Regions from separate parts of the Massilia aerilata genome, predicted to be linked through region 3. Evidence: predicted binding sites of a transcription regulator. Region 3 holds the regulator's gene; each other region holds the start of a gene.
The links. Region 3 encodes FNR, which switches genes on or off when oxygen is low (the NO sensors DNR and NnrR bind a similar motif). Its sites were predicted from a motif close to TTGATNNNNATCAA; they were not measured.
Positions count from the first base shown of each region.

Region 1: the regulator FNR is predicted to act here: its motif matches at 2,270-2,283, upstream of ACFPO9_RS20670 (carbohydrate kinase).
Region 2: the regulator FNR is predicted to act here: its motif matches at 2,798-2,811, upstream of ACFPO9_RS06910 (universal stress protein).

Region 1 covers NZ_JBHSMZ010000016.1:277,066-281,274, forward strand. The annotation lists gene ACFPO9_RS20660 (phosphopentomutase) at 1-1,017, opposite strand, end outside; gene xapA (xanthosine phosphorylase) at 1,169-2,005, opposite strand; gene ACFPO9_RS20670 (carbohydrate kinase) at 2,338-3,450, shown strand; gene ACFPO9_RS20675 (pseudouridine-5'-phosphate glycosidase) at 3,453-4,209, shown strand, end outside.
Region 2 covers NZ_JBHSMZ010000004.1:450,296-454,504, forward strand. The annotation lists gene ACFPO9_RS06895 (glycine zipper 2TM domain-containing protein) at 1-228, shown strand, start outside; gene ACFPO9_RS06900 (Crp/Fnr family transcriptional regulator) at 301-1,095, opposite strand; gene ACFPO9_RS06905 (response regulator) at 1,467-2,111, opposite strand; gene ACFPO9_RS06910 (universal stress protein) at 2,217-2,681, opposite strand; gene ACFPO9_RS06915 (protein phosphatase CheZ) at 3,050-3,916, shown strand; gene ACFPO9_RS06920 (chemotaxis protein CheA) at 3,916-4,209, shown strand, end outside.
Region 3 covers NZ_JBHSMZ010000006.1:407,171-411,379, forward strand. The annotation lists gene ACFPO9_RS10965 (cytochrome ubiquinol oxidase subunit I) at 1-961, opposite strand, end outside; gene fnr (fumarate/nitrate reduction transcriptional regulator Fnr) at 1,160-1,930, shown strand; gene udk (uridine kinase) at 1,931-2,587, opposite strand; gene ACFPO9_RS10980 (hypothetical protein) at 2,765-3,040, shown strand; gene ACFPO9_RS10985 (M1 family aminopeptidase) at 3,239-4,209, opposite strand, start outside.

The DNA.
Region 1 (4,209 bases), on a different contig from region 3:
GCCGTGGTCGGCGGTGATCACGACCAGGTCGCCGGGCTGAAGCCTGGCCGTGAATTCCGGCAGGCGCGCGTCCAGTTCGTGCAGCGCGTTCGCATAGCCGGACACGTCGCGGCGGTGGCCGAAGTGCATGTCGAAGTCGACGAAGTTCACGAAGGTCAGCGATTTATCGGTAGCGGTATCGGCCACTTCCAGCAGGCGGTCGAACAGGGCCATGTTGTCGGCGCCCTTGATCAGTTGCGTGACGCCCTGGCCGGCGAAGATGTCGCTGATCTTGCCGAGGGCGATGACTTCGCCGCCGGCATCCTTGACGTGGTCCAGCAGGGTCGGCGCGACCGGCGGCACGGCGTAGTCGTGACGGTTGCTGGTGCGCTTGTAGCTGCCCTTGCTGCCGACGAAGGGACGCGCGATCACGCGGCCGATGTTGTAGGGCTTGACCAGCTCATACGCGGCTTCGCAGACTTCGTACAGGCGCTCGAGGCCGAAGGATTCTTCATGCGCGGCGATCTGCAGCACCGAGTCGGCCGAGGTGTACAGGATCGGCTTGCCGGTCGCGACATGCTCGTCGCCCAGCTGGTCGATGATGGTGGTGCCGGAAGCGTGGCAGTTGCCCAGCCAACCCGGGACGCCGGTCAGCTCTTGCAGCTTGTCGGTCAGCTCTTTCGGGAAGCTCGGCACGGTTTTCGGGAAGTAGCCCCAGTCGAACAGCACCGGCACGCCGGCGATTTCCCAGTGGCCGCTCTGCGTGTCCTTGCCGGTCGACTGCTCGCGGGCGACGCCCCAGGCGCCGGTAAAACCTTCGCGTTTGTCGAAACCGGCCGGCCATGCGCCGCTGGCTTTATGGGCGGCGGCGCCGAGGCCGATGGCTTCCAGGGCCGGCAGCGACATCGGCTTGCCTTCCTTTGCCGCCCATTCGGCGATGTGGCCGAGGGTATTGGCGCCGGTATCGCCGTACTTGTCGGCGTCGGGCAGCGCGCCGAGGCCGAAGGAGTCAAGCAGGAGGATGAATGCGCGTGACATATATTAGTTATCTCCAAAACCGTCGTTCCCGCCTCCCCACCTCGTCGTCCCCGCGAAGGCGGGGACCCAAGTTTTGTTTGCATTTCGACTGCTCTTGCAAACTTGGGTTCCCGCCTTCGCGGGAACGACGTGCGGTCGCGGGGATGACGTATCAAGCGTTAGCGGTTGCGCCCAGGCGTTCGATGAAAGCATGCATCAAGGCCACCAGGTCCTTGGCCGCAACGGCAGCATACTTCAGGGTCTGCTCGTGCGACAGCGGGAACGGCGTCAGGCCTTCGGCCAGGTTGGTGATGGCCGAGACGCCGGCGACTTTCAAGCCGCAGTGGCGGGCGGCGATGACTTCCGGGACCACCGACATGCCGACCACGTCGGCGCCCATGGTGCGGAAGGCGCGGATCTCGGCGGCCGTCTCGAAGTGCGGGCCCGGGGTCGACAGGTAGACGCCTTCATGCAGGGTGATGCCCTTCTCCGCCGCCACGGCCTTCACCATGTCGCGGGTCCCGGCATCATAGGCATTGGCCATGCTGAAGAAGCGCGGGCCGAAGCGGTCGTCGTTCGGGCCGGCCATCGGGCTGCCCGGCAGCAGGTTGATGTGGTCGGCCAGCACCACGATGCTGCCGGCATCGACTTCAGGACGCAGCGAACCTGCCGCGTTGGTCACGAACAGCAGTTCGCAGCCGATCAGCTTCAGGGTACGGACAGCGGACGTCATCACGCTGGCGCCATAGCCTTCGTAGAAGTGGCCGCGGCCCTTCATGCAGGCGACCGGCACGCCGGCCAGGGTGCCCAGCACCAGTTCGCCGGCATGGCCGTGCACGGTGCTGATCGGGAAGCCAGGCAGGTCGGCGTAGCTGATCGCGACGGCATCCGTCATCTGCTCGGCCAGCACGCCGAGACCGGAGCCGAGGATGAGCGCCACGCGCGGCGTGAATCCGGGCTTGCGGGCGCGGATGACGTCGGCGGCTTCGAATGGGGTGTTGCTGAGCATGGATGGCTTCCTTGTGATGTCGCTGGATTGGGCTTATGGAATACGGTTGCTGGTGAGCCGGGGAGGCTTTTTACTGCAGGTGTTGCACTTAAAGCGGGAGCCCGGTGCACCAAATAAATCGAACTATGCATTATCGTGGATTGGTATGGCAAATACCAAATTTCTGCTCGATTTATATGAACAAGGTATAAATAAGCTATCCTACATATCGACTTGCGCATACATGGTATTGCCCGGCGCAAATAGCGACAGAAGCATTGCCCATTGACGCTCGACAAACAATTGTTTAAAATCGAAAACAATTGTTTGCATCCGTTTTAAGGCCCATTACCGTGACCGAGCACTCAAAAAAACAACAGCTGTTCGAACTGATCCGCGCGAATCCCTTCATTTCGCAGCAGGAGCTGGCCGATAGCCTGGGCCTGTCGCGCTCGGCCGTCGCCGGCCATATCGCCGGCCTGATCCGCGAGCGCAAGCTGCTCGGGCGTGCCTACGTGCTGCCGGACCGCCGCCCGGTCACCTGCATCGGCGCGGCCAACCTGGATCGCAAGCTGCGTTCGCTGGCCGGCATCGCCCTGCACACCTCCAATCCCGCCAGCCAGAGCGAATCCTTCGGCGGCGTCGCCCGCAACATCGCCGAGAACCTCGCGCGCCTCGGCATGCCGGTTGCGTTATTGACGGCGACCGGCAAGGACAGCTCGGGCGCCGCCCTGCTCGCGCATGCGCAGGCCCTCGGCATCGATACCGGCGGCACCCTGCAGATCGAGGGCGCGGCCAGCGGCACCTACACGGCGGTGCTGGACCAGGATGGCGAAATGGTGGTGGCGCTGGCCGACATGGCCTTGTACGAGCGCCTCGACCCGGCCTTCGTCGAATCCTGCCAGACCCGGATCGCGACCAGCGCGCTGGTGGTGGCCGACCTGAACCTGCCGCTGGACAGCGTGGACGCCGTCATCGGCCAGGCCCGCCGCGCGGAAGTGCCGCTGGTGCTGGTGGCGGTGTCGGAGCCGAAGATGGCGCGCCTGCCAAGAAATTTATCGGGCGTGCGCCTGCTGATCCTGAACCGCGGCGAGCTCGCGGCGCGGGTCGGGCGCGAACTGGCCGGCGAAACGGATTTCGACGCCGCGGTGGCCGAAGTGCGGGCCCAGGGCGCGCGCGACCTGATCGTCACGCGCGGCGCCGAGGGCGTGATGTACACGCGCGGCGGCGCGGGTGAAGATCAAATTGTGCGTTTGTATGCGCACGGCGCCGAGGTGGTCGACGTCACCGGCGCCGGCGACGCCTTCGCGGCCGCCGTCTGCTGGTCGCTGATCCACGATGGCGACGACCTCGAACTGGCCTGCCGCCGCGGCCTGAAGCTGTCCGCGCTCACCCTCGGCGTGGCCGAGACGGTGCACCCGCGGCTCGGACCCGACACTCTCATGAACACGAACCACCAGGATTGAACATGCACGCCTTCCTCCAGTTTTCCCCTGAAGTACAAGCCGCCCGCGCCGCCGGCAAGCCGGTCGTCGCCCTCGAATCGACCATCATCTCGCACGGCATGCCCTACCCGCAGAACGTGCAGACCGCGCGCGAAGTCGAGCAGGTGATCCGCGACGCCGGCGCCGTCCCCGCCACCATCGCCATCATCGACGGCCGCATCTGCATCGGCCTGGCCGACGAGCAGCTCGAGCTGCTGGGCCAGGCCAAGGATGCGATCAAGGTCAGCCGCCGCGACCTGGCCTACGTGCTGTCGCAAAAGAAGCTCGGCGCCACCACCGTCGCCGCCACCATGATCTGCGCGAAGCTGGCCGGCATCGAAGTCTTCGTCACCGGCGGCATCGGCGGCGTGCACCGCGGCGCCGAGACCAGCTTCGACATCTCGGCCGACCTGCAGGAACTGGCGCACACCGGCGTCGCCGTCGTCTGCGCGGGCGTGAAGTCCATCCTCGACATCGGCCTGACCCTCGAATACCTCGAGACCCACGGCGTGCCGGTGGTGAGCGTCGGGCAAGCCGCCTTCCCCGCCTTCTTCACGCGCGACAGCGGCTTCAAGGCCGACTTCCAGCTCGACACGCCGGAAGAACAGGCGCGCTTCATCCGCACCAAGTGGCAGCTCGGCCTGGACGGCGGCGTCGTGGTCAGCAATCCGGTGCCTGAAGCGTCGAGCATGCAGAGCGACGAGATCGACGCCATCATCGCCCAGGCGCTGCGCGAAGCGG
Region 2 (4,209 bases), on a different contig from region 3:
GGCAACCAGGTGGGCAGCGGCAGCGGCCGCACGGCGGCGACCGTGGCCGGTGCGGTCGGCGGCGCCATCGCCGGACGCGCGATCGAGCGCAACGCCCGCGCCCCGCGCTATGAAGTGGTGGTGCGCTATGAAAACGGCACGACCCAGGCTATCCGCTATGACAACGACCCGGGCTTCCGCGTAGGCGAGCAGGTCAAGGTCGCCGATGGCGTTCTGACCCGGGACTGACCGATTCCGAGCCAGAAACGACAAAGCCGGCTCCGCAAGGGGCCGGCTTTTTTACATCCGCTTCATGGGCGCTCAGACCGCTGCCAGCACCGCGCCGTCACCCGAGGATTCGGCATCGGCCTTGTGCTTGGCGTTCTGCTTGGCGCGCGAACGCGAGGGCGGCAGGCGGCGCAGGGTCTTGAGGGCTTCCGGATCCTTGATGCCGATGGTGCGCTGGTCGACGGTGATCAGGCCGATCTCGTTGAAGGCCGACAGCGTGCGGCTGACGGTTTCCAGGGTCAGACCGAGGTAGCTGCCGATCTCGTGGCGCGTCATGCGCAGGTTGAACAGCTTGCTCGAGTAGCCCATCGCGGCGAAGCGATCCGCCAGCGAAATCAGGAAACGGGCCACGCGCGCTTCCGCAGACAGGGCGCCGAGCATGCCGATCATGGCCTGTTCGCGCACCAGTTCGCGGCTCATCACCCCGTACATCAGGTTCTCCAGCTCGGCATGCACCCTCCCCAGGGCAGTGAGCTTCTTGAATGGTACGAGGATCAGGTCGCAGTCGGACAGGGCGACGGCTTCCGAGGCGTAGTGGCGGGTGTGGATGCCGTCGACGCCGAGCATGTCCCCCTTCATCGGGAAGCTCAGCACCTGTTCGTTGCCGAATTCGTCGATCAGCACCGTTTTCAGGAAGCCGGAATTGACGATGTACAGGGTGTCGAAGGCCTGGCCGATCGTGTGCACGCGCTGGCCCGTCTTGAACTGCACGTGCTGGAACAGGAGTTCCTCGGTATTCATCGAGACGGCGGCCGGGATATGGAGCAGGTCGCAGACCTCTTTCAGGTTGGACCACAGGCGACCCTGGCGCTGGCGCCCGGCCTCCATCTGGGACGAGTGCAGAGTCGAAGGGGAGGCGTTACGCTGTTCTGACATTGGCTGGGACTGCATACTCATCTCCAGGTTTAGGAACATGAAATTTCTGGCGGCTCAATGCGGAGAATGGACCGCAAGCAAGTCGAAACGCTGAAGTCAGTATGCCAACACGAGTTCGGCATTCATATCAGCAACGGCTGAATGTGTAGGTAGGAAGGGGAGTCAGAATGTAGGAATATTCTTACTGACTGCTGCCGCTTCCGAGGGAGAGAAGGGCATACCCGTGTAGGATAGCTGCGGTGAGGAGGCCGTCTCCCGGGCACCACACGCAGGGCGTGGAAACCACAGTCAGACCAAGGTGTCTAAGACAGATTAGGCGGTGCTCAGGCTTTCATCGGCGCCAGCAGGCGGTGCGCCACGGCGTATTGCACCATTTCCGACAGCGAGGTCATGCCCATCTTCTGCATGATGCGCGTCTTGTGAGTGCTCACTGTCTTCACCGAAAGATGCAGGTTGTTGGCGATCTCGGTGATCGACTTGCCGCCTACTAATAGAGAGAAGACTTCGAACTCGCGGTCCGAGAGCTGCTTGTGCAGCAGCTGCTCGTTCGGCGCCATGATGTTCAGCGCCAGCTGCTCGGCCACTTCGGTACTGATATAAGGACGGCCCGAGGCCACCTTGCGGATCGCCCCGACCAGCTGGGTGCCGGCGCTCTCCTTGGTCAGGTAGCCCTGGGCGCCGGCGCGGATCGCGCGCACCGCGTACTGTTCTTCCTCGTGCATGGTGAGGATCAGGATGGCCAGCTTGGGCGCTTCGCTGCGCACCTGGCGGATCAGGTCGACGCCGCTGCGGCCGGGCATCGACAAGTCCAGCAGCAGCAGGTCGAAACCGCCCTGGCGCACCAGCGACAGCACTTCGAAACCGTTGATGGCTTCGCCGACAATCTCGATGTCGAGGGCGCCGTCGAGGATGCGCTTGAGGCCTTCGCGCATGATGGTGTGGTCGTCAGCGATGACTATGCGAATCATAGAAGTTCCCCAGGGTGCAATGTGCAGCATAAATTACACGCTAGCACATTGCCAGAACAGAAATTGTATTATTTTTGGAATGACCCTATAGCCTGCATGGATGGTTCAGGCGCCGGGTTCGCGGATCAGGCGGTGCACCAGGACCGGCTTGCTGGTCTGCGACAACACCTTGTTCGTGACGCTACCGAGCAGCAACTGGCCCCATCCGCTGCGGCCGTGCGAGCCCATGAAGATGAGGTCGCAGTGTTGTTGTTCAGCCACGTCGACGATCTTGAGCGCCGCCGAATCCGAAAACGCCGTCATGCAGGAGTGCTTCAGTCCGGCCTGGTCCGCCGAGCGCATGATCTTCCCCATGTACTCCTCGCCCATGCGCCGCATCTGCCCCATGTATTCCTCCTCGCTGGGGTAGGAAGGCGGGATGATTTCGACGTACACGGGATACTGGTAGTCGGGCGCGACGAACAGCGCGAGCACTTCGGCCCCCATCTGTTGCGCGAACTGGACGCCGGCGCAGGCGGTGTGCTGGGACACCGCGGAACCGTCGGTGGTGATCAGAATTTTCTGGTACATGGTGAGCCCTCCCTCAGGTCACGTTGCCTGCTTATTGTAGTCCTCCTGATCACCCTTGGCCGATGGTAAATGCTTGATCTTGCTCAGTGATGTGTTTGCTTTCTGGCTCGGAAACATTGACTGGCATAAAGCTCGCGATAAAAAAATACAACACTTGCTTTGTGAAAATATTCAGAAACAGTTGGAAATGATGGTCGATTGACTAAGTTTATTGCGCCAATGCGCAACGGTGTCTTTTCCGAGATTTACCTACGGCAACCACGCTGCTACACTCCCTGCAATACCCTTACCGTCAACGTATTGACGGAAGCAAGCACCGCACAGTACAGATCATCGCGACACTTACACATTATGGAGAAGCAGGGACTATGACCGACGCCGCTGACGATTTCGACGCATTATTCGAGGAAGTGGCAGCGCAGCGAGCCAGCGCGCCGGCCCCGGCTCCGGCTCCGGCGCCCGAACCCGCCGCCGGCGGCGCTGGTAGCGACACGGACGACCTCGAAGCCCTGTTCGACCAGGTAGCATCGAGCGCCGCGCCCGCCGCCGCACCGGCTGCGGCCGCGCCTGCACCGGCGCCGGCCGCTGCCGCCGAAGCCACCGAAGATCCGGATGGCCAGGTGATGTACGCCCGCCTGGGCAGCATCGTGCGCATCATGCACGACTCGCTGCGCGAACTCGGCTACGACAAGGCGCTCACCGAAGCTTCGTCGCAGATCGTGGACGCCCAGGACCGCCTGGAATACGTCGCCACCCTGACCGAGCAGGCCGCCAACAAGGTCCTGAACACCCTGGACGACGGCATGCCGGCCCAGGACAAGCTGTCGAAGCAGGCCAAGGACATGGAGGGCCGCTGGGCCGACCTGTTCGCCGGCAAGCTGTCGCTCGATCAGTTCAAGGCGCTGGCCGGCGATTCGCGCAGCTTCGCCCAGGCCGTGTCGGAAGCGACCGAAGCCGAGAAGGCGCGCCTGCTCGAAATCATGATGGCGCAGGACTTCCAGGACATCACCGGCCAGCTGATCAAGAAAGTCGTCAAGATCACCCAGACCGTCGAGAACGAACTGGCCCAGCTGCTGCGCGACAGCGCCCCGGCCGAGGTCAAGGAAAAGCTGGCGCAGAAACAGGCCGTGCAGGAACAGGAAAAGCCGGCCGAGCTGATGCAGGGCCCCTCGGTGCCGACCGCGGCGCTGGACCAGGATAGCGTCGATGACCTTCTTGCCGATCTGGGATTCTAATGGATGAAATGCTCAAGGATTTCGTCATCGAGGCGTTGGATCTGGCGACCAACGTCGAGGAGCATCTGCTCCGCCTCGAACGCGATCCGGATAACAAGGAAACGCTGAACGCGGTGTTCCGCTCGTTCCACACCATCAAGGGTGGCGCGGGCTTCATGGGACTGCCCGCGCTGGTGACCGCCTGCCACCTGACGGAAAACCTGTTCGACGCGCTGCGCACCGGCGCGGCCCCGGTCACGCCATCGGCGATCGAGGCTTCGCTGGTGGCTTCCGGCTTCGTCGCCGACCAGCTC
Region 3 (4,209 bases):
TCAGGGCGTTGGGCCGCTCGTCCTTCGGGAATGCCTTGAGGCCCCTGATCTGGCCGCCCCAGGTGTGCGTGAGTATCCAGCTGCCGACGCGCGGGATGCCGAGTGCGAATTTCGTTTCCTCGTCCTTCATGGAAGGGATGCCGAACAGCAGCAGCGGCAAGGGCTTGTCGCCTTCGTTTTCCCAATGCCCCTCGAGCGCCGCGATCTTGGCCGGCTGGTGCTGCAAGGTGTTCAGGCCATGCATGTCCCCGACCACGGCCTGGATGGGCGCGACGATCAGCACCATCCACATCGCCATCGACAGCATGGTGCGCACCGCTTCGTTGCCGCGGCCTTTCAGGAGATGCCAGGCGGCGGAGGCGCCCACGAACAAGGCCGTCGACAGGAAGGCGGCAATCGACATGTGCACCAGCCGGTAGGGAAAGGACGGGTTGAAAATGATTTTGAGCCAGTCGACCGGCACCATGCGTCCATCGACGATGGCATAGCCCTGCGGCGTCTGCATCCAGCTGTTCGAGCCGAGGATCCAGGTGGCGGAGATCAGGGTGCCGAGCGCGACCATGCAAGTGGCGAGGAAGTGCAGCCCGGGCCCGACCTTGGTCCAGCCGAACAGCATCACGCCCAGGAAGCCGGCTTCCAGGAAGAAGGCGGTCAGCACCTCGTAGGCCAGCAGCGGCCCGGTGATGGCGCCGGCGTATTCGGAAAAAAAACTCCAGTTGGTGCCGAACTGGTAAGCCATCACGATGCCGGAGACCACGCCCATGCCGAAAGTCACGGCGAAAATCCGCAACCAGAACTGGTACAGGTCGACGAAGACCTGGCGCCTGGTCTTCAGCCAGCACAGCTCCAGCACGGCCAGGTAACTGGCCAGGCCGATGGTGATCGCTGGAAACAGGATGTGGAACGACATCGTGAACGCGAACTGAAGGCGCGCCAGGTCCAATGCCGCCAAGCCGAACATGTGAGCTCCCCTTATTGTTGTGTACAGAATCTAGCACGCGCCGGGGTGCGCACGATTGCCAGGGTGGCAAGGCAGGCCTGCGGTCAAAATGCGACGTCATGTGAACAGGCGTTCAACTGTTCCGGCGGGAAGATGCACAGTCCTCGAACAGCGACCGTATAATCACGGATATTGACCCCCAACCGTCTCCACCGACCGATGATCCAGGCCATCAGCTTACCGACCGACGACAAACTGCTGAACGTGCAAACCCTGAAGGCCAGTTGCGCGGCCTGCAGCATGCACCAGCTCTGCCTGCCGATGGGCCTCGCGGATGCGGACATCGACCGTCTCGACAAGATCATCGGCCGCCGCCGGCGCGTGGCGCGCGACGAGCCCCTGTACCGCAAGGGCGATCCCTTCCGCAACCTGTACGCGGTGCGTTTCGGGCATTTCAAGACTTACCAGGTGAACGCCGCCGGCGAAACCCAGATCACCGGCTTCCAGATGGCCGGCGAACTGCTGGGCATGGACGCGATCAGCAGCGAATGCCACCACTGCGATGCGGTGGCGCTGGAGGACAGCGAAGTCTGCGAGATCCCCTTCGGCAACCTGGAAGAGCTGTTCGGCCAGGTGCCGACCCTGCTGCGCCACTTCCACCGCATGATGAGCAACGAGATCACGCGCGAGCAGAACGCCATGCTACTGCTCGGCAATATGCGGGCGGAACAGCGTTTTGCCGTCTTCCTGGTCAACAAGTCGGCCCGCTACGCGGCGCGCGGCTATTCGCCGACCCAGTTCGCCCTGCGCATGTCGCGCGAAGACATCGGCAACTACCTGGGCCTGACGATCGAGAGCATCAGCCGCCTGCTGTCGCGTTTCAAGAAGATGGGCCTGCTGACGATCGACAAGCGCGAGGTCACCCTGCTCGATCCGGCCCGCCTGAAGGCGCTGGCGGCCGGCACCGAGCAATGCAGCCCGATGGCCTGATCAGGGCTGTTCGAGTTTTCCGCGCTTTAACTCATCGATGACGCTCGCGACCTTGGTCGTGATGACGTCGACCGCCGGGCCGTTCGCGCCGTGCGGCAGGATGACGTCGGCGTGGCGCTTGGTCGGTTCGATGAACTGCTTGTGCATCGGGCGCACCGTTTCCAGGTACTGGTTGACGATGCTCTCGGTCGTGCGGCCGCGCTCGGCAATATCCCGCTGCATGCGGCGGATGAAGCGCACGTCCGGCGCCGTGTCGACGAAGATCTTCAGCGACATCATCTTGCGCAGGTCCGCGTCGTAGAGGGCGAACAGGCCTTCGATCACGATCACCGGGGCCGGCTTGACCGGTATGGTCTTGCTGGAGCGGTTGTCGATCGTGAAATCGTATTCCGGCATCTGGATCGTTTCGCCATTGCGCAGGGCGCGCACGTGCTGCACCATCAGCGGCCAGTCGAAGGCGTCCGGGTGGTCGTAATTCTGCCGGCGGCGGACTTCAGGGGTGAGTTCGGACTGGTCGTTGTAATAGTCGTCCTGCATGACGACCGACACCATCTCGGCGCCGAAGGAAGACAGCACCTGCTGCGTCACCGTGGACTTGCCGCTGCCGCTGCCGCCGGCCACGCCGATGACGAAGGGTTGGAAGGAATTCTGGTTCATCCCCGAATGATACCGGAGCGGGGCGCGAACTGACAGAGGCAGTCATTTGTTCATAAACTTTAAGCATGCACACTGGACAGGCCGTGCGGCATGTCCTACAAAGACGGCCGAAGCCCTCCTATGGTCGGCGCTGGCCCGCCTATCCATGATGGTCTTCCCTACTATTAGGAGATGATCATGAAAACAGTGCAAGGCCTCTTCATCGGCAGCATGATCGCCCTGTCCCTGGGGGCATGCAGCGCGACACGCACGAGCGGCAGCGACATGGACGCCAGTTCCGCAACGGGTTCGACCTCCAGCGGTTCCACAACCAGCGGCACAATGGAAGGCAACACGATGGGCACCACCGGCAGCCCGGGCACGGTGGGCGCGTCCGGCCAGGGCGCGGGGGCCACGTCGACGACCCCGCCGACGACGCCGCCCACGGACCCGCAGCCGACCGATCGGCGTTGAGTTTCTTCGCAATGCGAATGCCGGGCCGGACTGGTACCAGTCGTATCCCTGGATCCGGCAGCCTACCCGCCTGGCCGCCATCCGCCAGGCGGCGGTTCGAGCATCGACTTGATGAAGCCGAGGGCGTAAAGTCGCGGCGCCTCCCCTTCCGTGTGCCGGGCCGGTACGGGCCGGAGCGCCGGAGCGGCGCTCCAGCGATCAGTCGACGCTGACCTCCTTGCGATTATCGCGCGACACCCGGTCGATCATCTTGTTGTAAGGGTCGACGCCGACCTCGAAAGGCCGCGCCTTGACGGTCACGGTCAGCACCGGATTCGCGCCGCTCAGCACCCGCTTCTCCAGCAGCAGCACCTTCTCGTCCGCCTCCTTGGCCCCCCTGGCGCGCGCGAACACGCCGATCTCCACCGGCTCGTCGTAGGCGCGCGCCGTCTCCTTGCCCTTGCCGTCGGCCTCCATCTTCGCCAGGTGCAGCTTCATCGTCACGTCCCACTGGCCGTCAGGGCGCTTCTTGGCAGTGGCTTCCGTCACGCGGTTATCGTAGAAAACGATCTTCTCGAACAGGTCGGTGATCAGCGCCTGCTTGTCGGCCGGCGCTTCCTGGCGAATATAGGCGACCAGCTCGGCGGAGGTCGTGAACGGCGACTCCTGGTAGCCCTTGTCGACCAGGAAGCGCTTCAATGCGCGGTTCAGCGCTTCCTCGCCGATCTCGTCGCGCAGGCGGTAGAAGACGAGGCTGCCCTTGCGGTAGTGGATGTACTGCTGGTTTTCCACCCGCACCAGCGGCAGCTCCTCGATCGCTTCGCCGCCGCGCGAGCTGAGGTAGCGATCCAGTTCGTAGCGCAGGAAGCGGCGCATCTGGTGGCGGCCGTATTCCTTCTCCATCACCATCAGCGCGGAATACTGCGACAGCGATTCGATCAGCATGCTCGAGCCCTGCACGTTGGCGGCGGTCACCTGGTGGCCCCACCACTGGTGCGCCATTTCGTGGGCCGTCACGTAGAAGACGTAGTCGATGTCCTCCTTGTCGCGCAGGTCGGCGATGAAGCCGATCGATTCCGAGAACGGGATCGTGTTCGCGAACGACTGGGCGAAGCTGGCGTAGTTCGGGAACTCCAGGATGCGCACCTGCTTGTGCTGGTAAGGCGTGAACTGGGTCGTGTAGTAGTCCA